2 linked regions of the Thiocystis violascens DSM 198 genome follow. The protein of the gene in region 2 interacts with the protein of the main gene of each other region in a pairwise test. Links are inferred from orthologs where the notes say so. Each region holds a gene or a part of one and is shown on either strand. Other genes may lie near its edges.

Evidence for each region. Proteins that work in one complex are often made in the same cells at the same time.
Region 1: the proteins of dnaE (region 2) and dnaQ interact in binary tests that used the Escherichia coli proteins (3 or more experiments, as listed by UniProt). The link is inferred for Thiocystis violascens DSM 198 from one-to-one orthologs.

What each region holds. Positions count from the first base shown.
Region 1 is NC_018012.1:4,317,452-4,321,610, reverse strand. What follows is about bases 1,160-4,159. They hold dnaQ (DNA polymerase III subunit epsilon), read right to left. Parts: upstream 3,020-4,159; coding sequence 2,300-3,019; downstream 1,160-2,299. Other genes in these bases: THIVI_RS19165 (class I SAM-dependent methyltransferase), read right to left, coding at 3,454-4,159; rnhA (ribonuclease HI), read right to left, coding at 3,000-3,461; fnr (fumarate/nitrate reduction transcriptional regulator Fnr), read left to right, coding at 1,542-2,303; THIVI_RS19185 (CTP synthase), read right to left, coding at 1,160-1,300. Outside these bases: more of THIVI_RS19185, read right to left, coding at 1-1,159. UniProt on the Escherichia coli protein: DNA polymerase III is a complex, multichain enzyme responsible for most of the replicative synthesis in bacteria. The epsilon subunit contain the editing function and is a proofreading 3'-5' exonuclease.
Region 2 is NC_018012.1:1,148,621-1,154,828, forward strand. What follows is about bases 1,697-6,208. They hold dnaE (DNA polymerase III subunit alpha), read right to left. Parts: upstream 5,908-6,208; coding sequence 1,897-5,907; downstream 1,697-1,896. Other genes in these bases: THIVI_RS05185 (paraquat-inducible protein A), read right to left, coding at 1,697-1,877; THIVI_RS05195 (peroxiredoxin family protein), read right to left, coding at 6,010-6,208. Also shown: THIVI_RS05180 (Na+/H+ antiporter subunit E), read left to right, coding at 1-406; more of THIVI_RS05185, read right to left, coding at 543-1,696. UniProt on the Escherichia coli protein: DNA polymerase III is a complex, multichain enzyme responsible for most of the replicative synthesis in bacteria. This DNA polymerase also exhibits 3' to 5' exonuclease activity. The alpha chain is the DNA polymerase catalytic subunit.

The sequences.
Region 1 (4,159 bases), 3.2 Mb from region 2 along the record:
GATCCTGACCTTCGGCGCGCGTCTCGATCTTGCCTTTTTCGTCGCGCCATTCGGTGATCATGGCGATCACCGGATGCGGGGTCTGACGGTCGAACTCGGTGCTGTGCGCGCCTTCCAGTCCGGCGAGATGACGGGCGTATTCGATCACGGCGATCTGCATCCCGAGACAGATACCGAGATAGGGGATGCGCTGTTCGCGTGCATATTGGGCAGCCGCGATCTTCCCTTCGATGCCGCGCTCGCCGAACCCGCCAGGAACCAGGATCGCATCCAGTCCGGCGAGAGAGGCGGTGCCCCGCTGTTCGATCTCCTCGGCGTCCAGGTAGAGAATCTCGACCTTGGTGCTGGTATGCACGCCAGCATGGGCGAGCGCCTCGGACAGCGACTTGTAAGCCTCGGTGAGGTGCATGTACTTGCCGACCATGCCGACGCGGACCTTGTGCCTCGGATGGTCGAAACCGTCCAACACCCGATCCCACTCGCTGAGATCGGCCTCGGGCACGTCGAGCTGAAACTGGCGCACCGCCAGTTCGTCGAGCTTCTGGGCGTGCAGCAGGCGCGGGATGCGATAGATGTTGTCGGCATCCACGGCGGAGATGACGGCGTTCTCGGGAACGTTGGTGAAGAGCGCGATCTTGCGCCGCTCGTCGTTCGGCAGATCCTGTTCGGCGCGACACAGCAGAATGTCTGGCTGGATACCGATCGAGCGCAGCTCCTTGACCGAGTGCTGGGTCGGCTTGGTCTTGATCTCGCCGGCAGTGCGGATGTAGGGCACCAGGGTCAGGTGCATGAAGAGCGCGTTCTCGCGTCCCTCCTCCACCCGCATCTGCCGGATCGCCTCCAGAAAGGGCAGCGATTCGATGTCGCCCACGGTACCGCCGATCTCGACCATGGCGATGTCGGCGCCCTCGGCGCCGAGCCGGATGCTTTGCTTGATCTCGTCGGTGATGTGGGGAATCACCTGCACGGTGCGCCCCAAATAATCGCCGCGACGCTCCTGACGGATAACGCTTTCGTAGATCTGGCCGGTGGTGAAGTTGTTGTTGCGACCCATGCGGGTGCGCAGGAAGCGCTCGTAGTGGCCCAGATCCAGATCGGTCTCGGCACCGTCGTCGGTCACGTAGACCTCGCCGTGCTGAAACGGGCTCATGGTGCCCGGATCGACGTTGATGTAGGGATCGAGCTTGATCATCGTCACGCGCAGTCCGCGGGCTTCGAGCAATGCGCCGAGCGATGCCGAGGCAATGCCTTTACCCAGCGACGAGACGACACCGCCGGTGATAAAAATAAACTTAGTCATAAGAAGCGGGAGCAGAAGAAGGAGGGTCGAGGGCGGTGGCCCGATAACCTCGACAAACTACCAAAATCGCGGCGTTTGCTCAATCGAATCGCCGCCGCCCGCGCAGTCAGCAGGGCAGGGTAATACGTACACGAACTTCTACCCTTGTAATTTGTCATCGATGCGGTTACAAATCACGCATTCTTGATCCAGATCAAATGGCAGACCAAAATCGAGCTGCCGATGGCGAGGGGGCGCTGCCATGAGTCAATTCAAAGTCATTTCATTGGAATCCATTCGAGTCGCGTGCAAGAACTGTACGCTGACCTCGCTGTGTTTGCCCATGGGCCTGTCTCCGGAAGACGTGGAGCGTCTCGACGAAATCGTCAAACGCGCCCGACCCTTGCATCGCGGCGATTATCTGTTTCGCGAGGGCGACCGGTTCCGGGCGCTCTATGTCGTCAAGACCGGATCTGTCAAGACCTTCGCGCCGAGTTCCGAGGGCGGCGAGCAAGTCCTGGGTTTCCACCTGCCGGGCGAGATCATCGGCCTGGACGCCATCGACAAGGATGTACACGCCTGTTCCGCCAAGGTGCTCGAAACCTCCGCGATCTGCGAAATCCCCTTCACCAGACTCGAAGACCTGACCGCGATCACCCCCAGCCTTCAGCACCAGATGTACCGGCTGCTCAGCAAGGAGATCGGTCAGGATACCGACATGCTGCTTCTGCTTGGCAAGAAGAACGCGGAGGAGCGTCTGGCCGCGTTTCTGTTGAGCCTGTCCCAGCGCCTGCACAAGCGCGGTCTCTCGCCATCCGATTTCTATCTCAGCATGTCGCGCCACGAGATCGGCAACTATCTGGGACTCGCGGTCGAAACCGTCAGCCGCCTGTTCACGCGCTTCCAGGAAGACGGTCTGATGTGCGTGGACCGCAAGCATATCCAGTTGCTCGACCTGCCCGCCCTGGAATCCCTGGTGGGCGGCTCCGGACAGGGCCGGCGCCAGCAGCAACAGCAGACCTAATCCGCCTTCAACCACAGACAGCCGTCCGCGCTTGCGGACTGGATGGCCTCCAACCGCGCCGCATGCGCGGCACAACTGGTCTCATCCGCACGTACCACACACAGACGCGCACGCCCAGGATCGATCCGCCCGCGATGCCGAGTGCGCGGATCACGCCCCCCCGCGTCGGATGCATCTCCACCCAGGTGGAACGCGACCTGTCCGCCGGTCATCGCGAGATAGACATCCGCCAGGATCTCGGCGTCGAGCAGCGCGCCATGCAGATCCCGGTGCGAGTTGTCGACTGAATAGCGCTTACAGAGCGCGTCCAGTCCATTGCGTTGTCCCGGATGCAGCCGCCGCGCCATCGCGAGCGTATCGGTCACCTCGCACCGGTCTTGAATACTGGGCGTCCCGTCCCGCCAGCGCCGCAATTCGTGATCCAGGAACCCGACATCGAACGGGGCGTTGTGGATGATCAACTCCGCGCCCTCGACATAGCGCAGAAAATCCTCCGCGACCTCGGCAAAGCGCGGCTTGTCGGCGAGAAAGGCGTTGGTGATGCCGTGGACATTCGCCGCTCCGGCGTCGATCTCGCGATCCGGCTGGAGATATTGGTGGAAAGAATTGCGTGTGAGCCGGCGATCGATCAACTCGACGCAGCCAATTTCGATAATCCGGTGCCCTTCCCTGGGGTCCAGCCCCGTGGTCTCGGTATCAAGGACGACCTGACGCATTCCGTCCTCCCGAACCGGGAACGCCCTGATTGGCCAGTCGGTCGGCACGCTCGTTCTCGGGGTGTCCCGTATGACCCCTGACCCACCGCCAGAGGACTTCGTGACCGCCGAGCGCGGCATCGAGCCGTTCCCAGAGATCGCGGTTCTTGACCGGTTGGCGGTTGGCGGTGCGCCAGCCGTTGCGCTTCCAATTGGACATCCACTCGCCGACCCCGCGCTTGACGTACTGCGAGTCGGTGGTGATCTCGATCCGGGTTGGCCCTTGTAACGACTCCAGCGCGACGATGACCGCCATCAGTTCCATGCGGTTATTGGTCGTTTCGCGCTCGCCGCCGCACAGCTCCTTTTCGGCCGCGCCCCAACGCAACAGCACGCCCCAGCCGCCCGGCCCGGGGTTCCCCTTACAGGCGCCGTCGGTAAAGGCTTGCACACTTTCAGACATGACTTCTACCCCGTGTCGTCGGTCGCACGGCATTGCCCGGCAAAAGGGCGTGCCGCCGGTTCCAGGATGGTTTCAGAGGAGTGAGGGTGGCGACCCGCTTGACCGCCCGGATGACGTAGCCGCCACTCAGCACAGGCCAGAAGCGCCGCCCCAACGACTCGATCGGCGCGCAACGCGCACCCTGCGCGCTCCGCAAGGGCGGGCAGAACAGGATGCGTTCGCAAAACTCGATGGCAAACCCGGCGTCGGCAAGCCACGCCTCGACTTGCGACGGCATTCTGAAACGACCGCACCAGGGCATCCGCCCAGTGACGCTCAAGAGCAATCCCCAGAGACCCCAGGCACTGAACGCATTGAAGCCCACGATGATCACGCGCCCATCGGGGATCAGCACCCGCTCGACCTCGCGCAGAACGGCCTGTGGATCGTCCGCGAAGTCCAGCGTATGCGGCAGAAGGATGGCGTCGATGCTGTCGCTCGCCAGCGGAAGCTGGCTCTCCAGACCGACGATCTCCAGCCCGCTCTGCCCGGACGGCTGCTCGGGAGGGAGCATAACCCGGTGGCGGATACGGCTTGAGTCCAGCGCCTCGCGAAAAATTTCGGTTGGACCAAGCTGCACCAGATAGTACCCAAAGGTCTGATTGAGCAGACGCCGTACACACTCGCTCTCGGCACCCGCCACTTTCCGTCCCAGCGGC
Region 2 (6,208 bases):
CGTTCAGATCCAGGAACTGCTGGCCGGCCTCGCGCTCTCGGCGGCCATCGTCTGGATAGCGATTCCGGCGAGCGAGGAAAAGAGACCCTGGAGCCTCTTCGGACTCTTGGCCTATCTCCCAGTGTTTCTGAAAAACCTAGTGCTCTCGAACATCGACGTCGCCGGCCGAGTATTGAACCCCAGGCTACCGATCAACCCCGGCATCGTGAAGGTCCGAACCAACCTCACCCGACCTTATCAACGCCTTATGCTCGCCAACAGCATCACCCTGACCCCCGGCACCATCACCCTGGAAATGGACGGCGAGGACATGTATATCCACTGGATCGATGTCCGGAGCAGCCAACCCGAACTTGCCGGACAGTCGATCAAGGACGAGATGGAAGCCGCCATCTCCCGAATCTGAAGCAGCCGCCCCCTGGGAGCGCCGGCTTGCAGCCGGCCCTGGGGCAGCCGGCTTGTAGCCGACTCCCCCAATCTCCGACACAAGATCGAACACTCAAAAAGAAACGCTGGCTACAAGCCGGCGCTCCCAGGCGGTTTTACTCAAACTCCCGCTCAAGCACCGCCGACAACAGCAGACTCGCCATCACAAAGGACAGAAACAGATAAAACCCCGGCTCCAGCGACGTCCCGTTAGTCGTCAACAGCTCCACCCCCTCGCCAACCCGCCCCAGACTGCCGAGCTGACTCGCCACCAACCCATCGAACCCGATGTACGCCATGAAGATGGCGATCACCAGCACATCCGCCATCGACCATTTACCGGAGCGCAGCGCGAAAAACCCAACCCAGCCCGATCCGCGCGCCTGCCTGAAATCGTAGTAATAGACATAGGTCGCGATCAATTTGAGTGCGGGAAAAATAACGCTGAACAGGGTAATCAGCACCGCCACCAGCAGCATATCGGCGGCGCCGGTCTCCGCCAGGATCCGCACCACCTCGAAGATGCTCTTGCTCTGGAAATACAATACCTGATTCGTAAAGACGAGAGGCTCGCCCAGAAATTCCAGACGCAGTTCGCCGATGCGGGCATCGATCTCGATCATCGGCGTGAGCAGACCGCCCACGAGCAGGATCAGAATCGCCCCGGTCAGCAGCAGGAGCTTGAAGGAATCGAATCCCCCCCTGCCCCGCCGCGATTCGACCGTCAGGTCGATGTTCTTGGCCATCCGCGCCGATCCGCTCAGACAGATCAAGAACAACCCCGCCACCAGCCCCGCCAACCCCGCGAGTTGCTGAAACACCGGCAACCGCGCCGCCTGGATCAGGGTCTCCAATTTCGCTGAACAAGCCGCTGACTCGATGCAACCCTGACGCACGAACACCGCCTCCAGATGCGCGCGATCAGTTCTGGCAAAGGTCGAATCCGCCGATTGCCGCAGCAGACCGAGCACCTGCGTCTTGATCTCCTCTTTCGCCTCGGGCTTACCGAGTTGCTCGACCACCGCATCCGCGTATTGCGGGATCTTCTTGCGCAACTTTCTGAAATCGATCAGCAGATCCTGGACGCCCTGCTGCAGCACACCCTGAAGCTGATCCATCCAGGTACCGCCGCCGCTCAGGTTCCGCTGACGCAAATAGCGCTCGATCTCGACCAGCATGGTTTCGAGCACCTGCTCCACGACCTTCTTGATGCGCGGCCGATTCTCCGCCGTCAGCTCGAATTCGCTGACCTGTCGCTCGACGATGGCCGAGATTTTCGACACCCATTGATCGGCATCCAGCAGGCCATATCGGACACTTTCGATCTCGGCAAGATCGGTCTTGAGGGTCTTGACCCGATTCAGATCGCCGATCAGATGCACCAGCAGGGCGACCGCCGCACTGAAGAGAAGAGTGGCGAACACGCGCTTGACGATGAAAAATCCCGACATGTAGACATCCTTCGTGACCTTAAACGGACGCGAGACGACGTGTCTGCGTCTCCGGCATCGGAGCGGAAAGCAGAACCCGTTCATAGGAAACCTTCACCGCATCCGACCCCAAAAGTTGCCGCAGCCGCTTCAGCAAGGCATCCGTCGGCTGCACGCGCCAGGCATTGCCCAGCATCAGATCGCCGACCGCGCCGGGCCGGCGATACCGCAGACGCACCGGCAGATCGCCATCGCGGAAGGCGGCGAGCGCCTCCCGCAGCGACTCGATCCGCGCGGCGCCCTGGGCGTAATCCGCCGGGTCCGAGAGATCCAGAATCAGGGCCAGATGATCCGCCGCCGACTCCCGCGCCTGCTCGAAGGTTCGCACAGCGTCGGCGCGCAGGGTCCAGGCATCGCGGAACTCGTCGAAATTCAAGCTCCCGGCGATGCTCAGAAGTTGATCCGGAACCAGCAGATTGCGGAACTGATCGTAAAGCTCGGAGAAGACCGTCGCCTCGATGCGCCCAGTCCGGTCATCGAGCAGCACCGAGCCCATGCGCCCGCGTTGGGTCTTGCCATGACGTACGCTGACCACCAGACCCACCACGGTACGCTTCTCGCGATCGCGCCGATCCCGCCGCCCCAACTCCCGGTCGGTCTCCAGCAGCCGGGCGATGCGGGCGCCGCCCATCGCCTTAAGCTCGGCCTCGTAACGGTCGATGGGGTGACCGGTCAGATAGAGCCCGAGCGTCTCTTTCTCGCCCTGGAGTCGTTGTTCGTCCTCCCAATCGGCGTGGATCTCGCTCGCCAACTGCGGATCTAGCGGGGGCGCGGCGGTCGGCTCCAGCGCGCCGAACAGATCCGTCTGCCCCGCGGCCTGGGTGGCGTTGTGCTGCTCGGCGGTCTTGAGCGCCAGGGGCAGTTGCGCCATCAGGGTCGCGCGATTGGGACCGAGTCCGTCGAGCGCGCCGGCGCGGATCAGCGCCTCCAGCACGCGCCGGTTGACCTTGTGCAGGTCGATCCGACGACAAAAATCCCACAGGTCGCGGAAATCCCCGCCCGCCGCGCGCACCTCCAGGATGGATTCGATCGCCGCCTCGCCCACCCCTTTGATCGCGCCCATGCCGTAAATGACGGTGCCCGCGTCGCCGATGGTGAAGCGGTACGCGGAACGATTGATGGTCGGCGGCTCGACTCGGAGCTTCATCGCCCGGCACTCGTCGATCAGGGTCACCACCTTGTCGGTGTTGTCCATGTCTGCGGAGAGCACGGCCGCCATGAAGGCCGCCGGATAGTGGGCCTTGAGCCAGAGGGTTTGGTAGCTGACGAGGGCGTAGGCGGCGGAGTGGGAGTTAGAGCAACACAGACCCGACGCAAGCAGAAAATTGTGTTCGGGATGGTCTACTTCGAGATCGTAACCTTGATGCCATCCCACGAAAGTGGCTCGTACAGGCTGCCGAAACACCAAATGCCCTGCCAACTCGCCTTGTCCCTGTTCTCGAACAGCGGGATCCGTACCCCACACTCGCTCATTCGTTTGCAGGATTTTCCAGAGCGGAACTTGCCCGTCATCGGTCAGCCATTTGTGATCGAGGGTGCATTGCTCGCTTGTACCATCGTCAAATTCCACTAACCATAAAGGCACTTGCCCATGATCGTGCAGGACAACCACCGTGGATTGCACAAGACTGCCATCGGGATTCATGCTAAAAACAACGTCGCCAGCGCGGCAATCCTCGATGTGTTGATCGCCGGTTAGCGTCCGGATTTTTGTGAGGCGATGTACTGTCTTGTTAAATCCATAACCCGCAAATTTATCCATTAAATCAAAAATATAAGTCGCAACCGACGCATCGATCCCGCGTGCGACCGAGCCTTGCTCGAAGATCGCCCGCTGCTTGTCCATCTCGGACGCCTTCTTTTTTCCCATGGCGCGCCTAAGTAAATCCGCCCCGCCCAGCGAATACCCCGCCAGCACCTGCGCGATCTGCATCACCTGCTCCTGATAGAGGATGATGCCGTAGGTGGGTTTGAGGACGGGCTCCAGGTCCGGATGCGGATAGGCGACATCGGCGCGCCCATGCTTGCGGTTGATGAAATCGTCGACCATGCCCGATTGCAACGGGCCGGGTCGGAACAGCGCGACCAGCGCGGTGATGTCGCCGAAGCTGTCGGGCTGGAGCTTCTTGATCAGCTCTTTCATGCCGCGCGATTCGAGCTGAAACACGGCGGTGGTCTGACACTGCTTGAGCAGATTGAAGGCGCGTTCGTCGTGCGCATCGATGCGGTCGATCTCGACCGGCGGCTCGCCCTGACTCAGGCGGATAGGGTTGATGGTCTTGAGCGCCCAGTCGATGATGGTGAGCGTGCGCAGTCCCAGAAAGTCGAACTTGACCAGACCGACCTGCTCGACGTCGTCCTTGTCGAACTGGGTGACGAGATTCACTCCGCCCGGCTCGCAGTAGAGCGGCGCGAAGTCGGTCAGCTTGGTGGGCGCGATCACCACCCCGCCGGCATGCTTGCCGGCGTTGCGGGCCAACCCCTCCAGTTTGCGGGCCATGTCGATGAGCGCGCGCACTTCCTCGTCGTCCTGATAGGCGAGCTTGAGGTCGTCGCTCTCGGCCAGCGCCTTCCCGAGGGTCATGCCCAGCTCGAAGGGCACCATCTTGGCGACCCGATCGACGAAGCCGTAGGGATGCCCCATCACCCGCCCGACATCGCGCACCACCGCCTTGGCCGCCATGGTGCCGAAGGTGATGATCTGCGACACCGCCTCGCGACCGTATTTGTCGGCCACATAGTCGATGACCCGGTCGCGGCCTTCCATGCAGAAGTCCACGTCGAAGTCGGGCATGGACACCCGCTCGGGGTTCAGGAAGCGCTCGAACAGCAGATCATGCTCGATCGGATCCAGATCGGTGATCTTGAGCGCGTAGGCAACCAGCGACCCCGCGCCCGAACCGCGCCCCGGCCCGACCGGGATACCGTTGTCCTTAGCCCACTGGATAAAGTCGGCGACGATCAGGAAATAGCCGGGAAAACCCATCTGGACGATGACGTCGAGTTCCAGCGCGAGACGTTCGTCATAGGCGCGGCGCTGCTCGGCGAAATCGGGAGCGGCCCGGTCGAGGATACGTTCCAGACGCCAGTCGAGCCCCTGGCGGGATTGTTCGGCAAAAAAGGCATCGATCGTCATCCCGGCCGGCACCGGAAAGGCGGGCAGATAATTCTTGCCCAGCGTCAGTTCCAGATTGCAGCGTTTGGCGATCTCGACCGAGTTTTCCAGCGCCTCCGGGAGATCGGCGAAGAGTTCGGCCATCTCGCCCGGGGTGCGCAGATACTGCTCGTCGCTGTAGAGGCGAGGACGGCGCGGATCGTCCAGGGTGCGCCCCTCGTGGATGCAGACCCGCGCCTCGTGGGCCTCGAAATCGCTCGCCGCCAGAAAACGCACATCGTTGGTCGCGACCACGGGCACGCCGCGGCGGAGCGCCAGATCGACGCTCAACTCGATCAGTTCGGCCTCCGACTCGCGGCCGGTGCGGACCAGCTCCAGATAATAGCGGTCGCCGAACGCGGTCAGCCAACGGTCGAGCTGACGTTCGGCCACCTCGGGCCGTCCGTTGAGCAGGGCTCGGGCGACATCGCCCTGGGGACCGCCCGAAAGCGCGATCAGGCCATCGGCGGCGGATTCGATCCAGTCGGGCTCAACCTGGGGCAGCCCCAGATGCTGACCCTCCACATAGCCGCGCGAGATCAGTCGGGTCAGATTGCCATAGCCCCGATCATCCTGAACCAGCAGCACCAGCCGATGGGGCTTGTTCGCGTCCTCCGGATTGCGCACCCAGAGATCGGCCCCGGCGATCGGCTTGAGACCGGCCCCGACCGCGGCCTTGTAAAACCGCACCAGCGAGAAGAGATTGACCTGATCGGTGACGGCCACCGCCGGCATCCCGGCCGCCGCCACGGCCTTGACCAGCGGTTTGATCCGCACCAGTCCGTCGACCAGCGAGTATTCGGAGTGAAGATGCAAATGGACGAAACGGGGATCCACGAAGGCGCTGTATCCTGATCGGGCGGTGGCGAGCGGGGCTCGGGGGAGGCTAGTCTACCCCCATCCGGAGGCCGCTCGCAGAGTCGAAAAATCCATAGCACCCTAGCGTGGACGCTTGAGCGCGCGCACCTGATCCAACAGTGCGGGAGCGTCCCATTCCCGTTCGCCGGTCGCGCTGAACGCCAGCCGGCCTTCGGCGTCGATTACAAAGGTCGTCGGCAGACCGATGACCGGATAGCGTTGGGCGATGGTGCTGTCGGCGTCCATGGGGAGCGGAAAGCTGACCGGGGTGTCGGCGAGG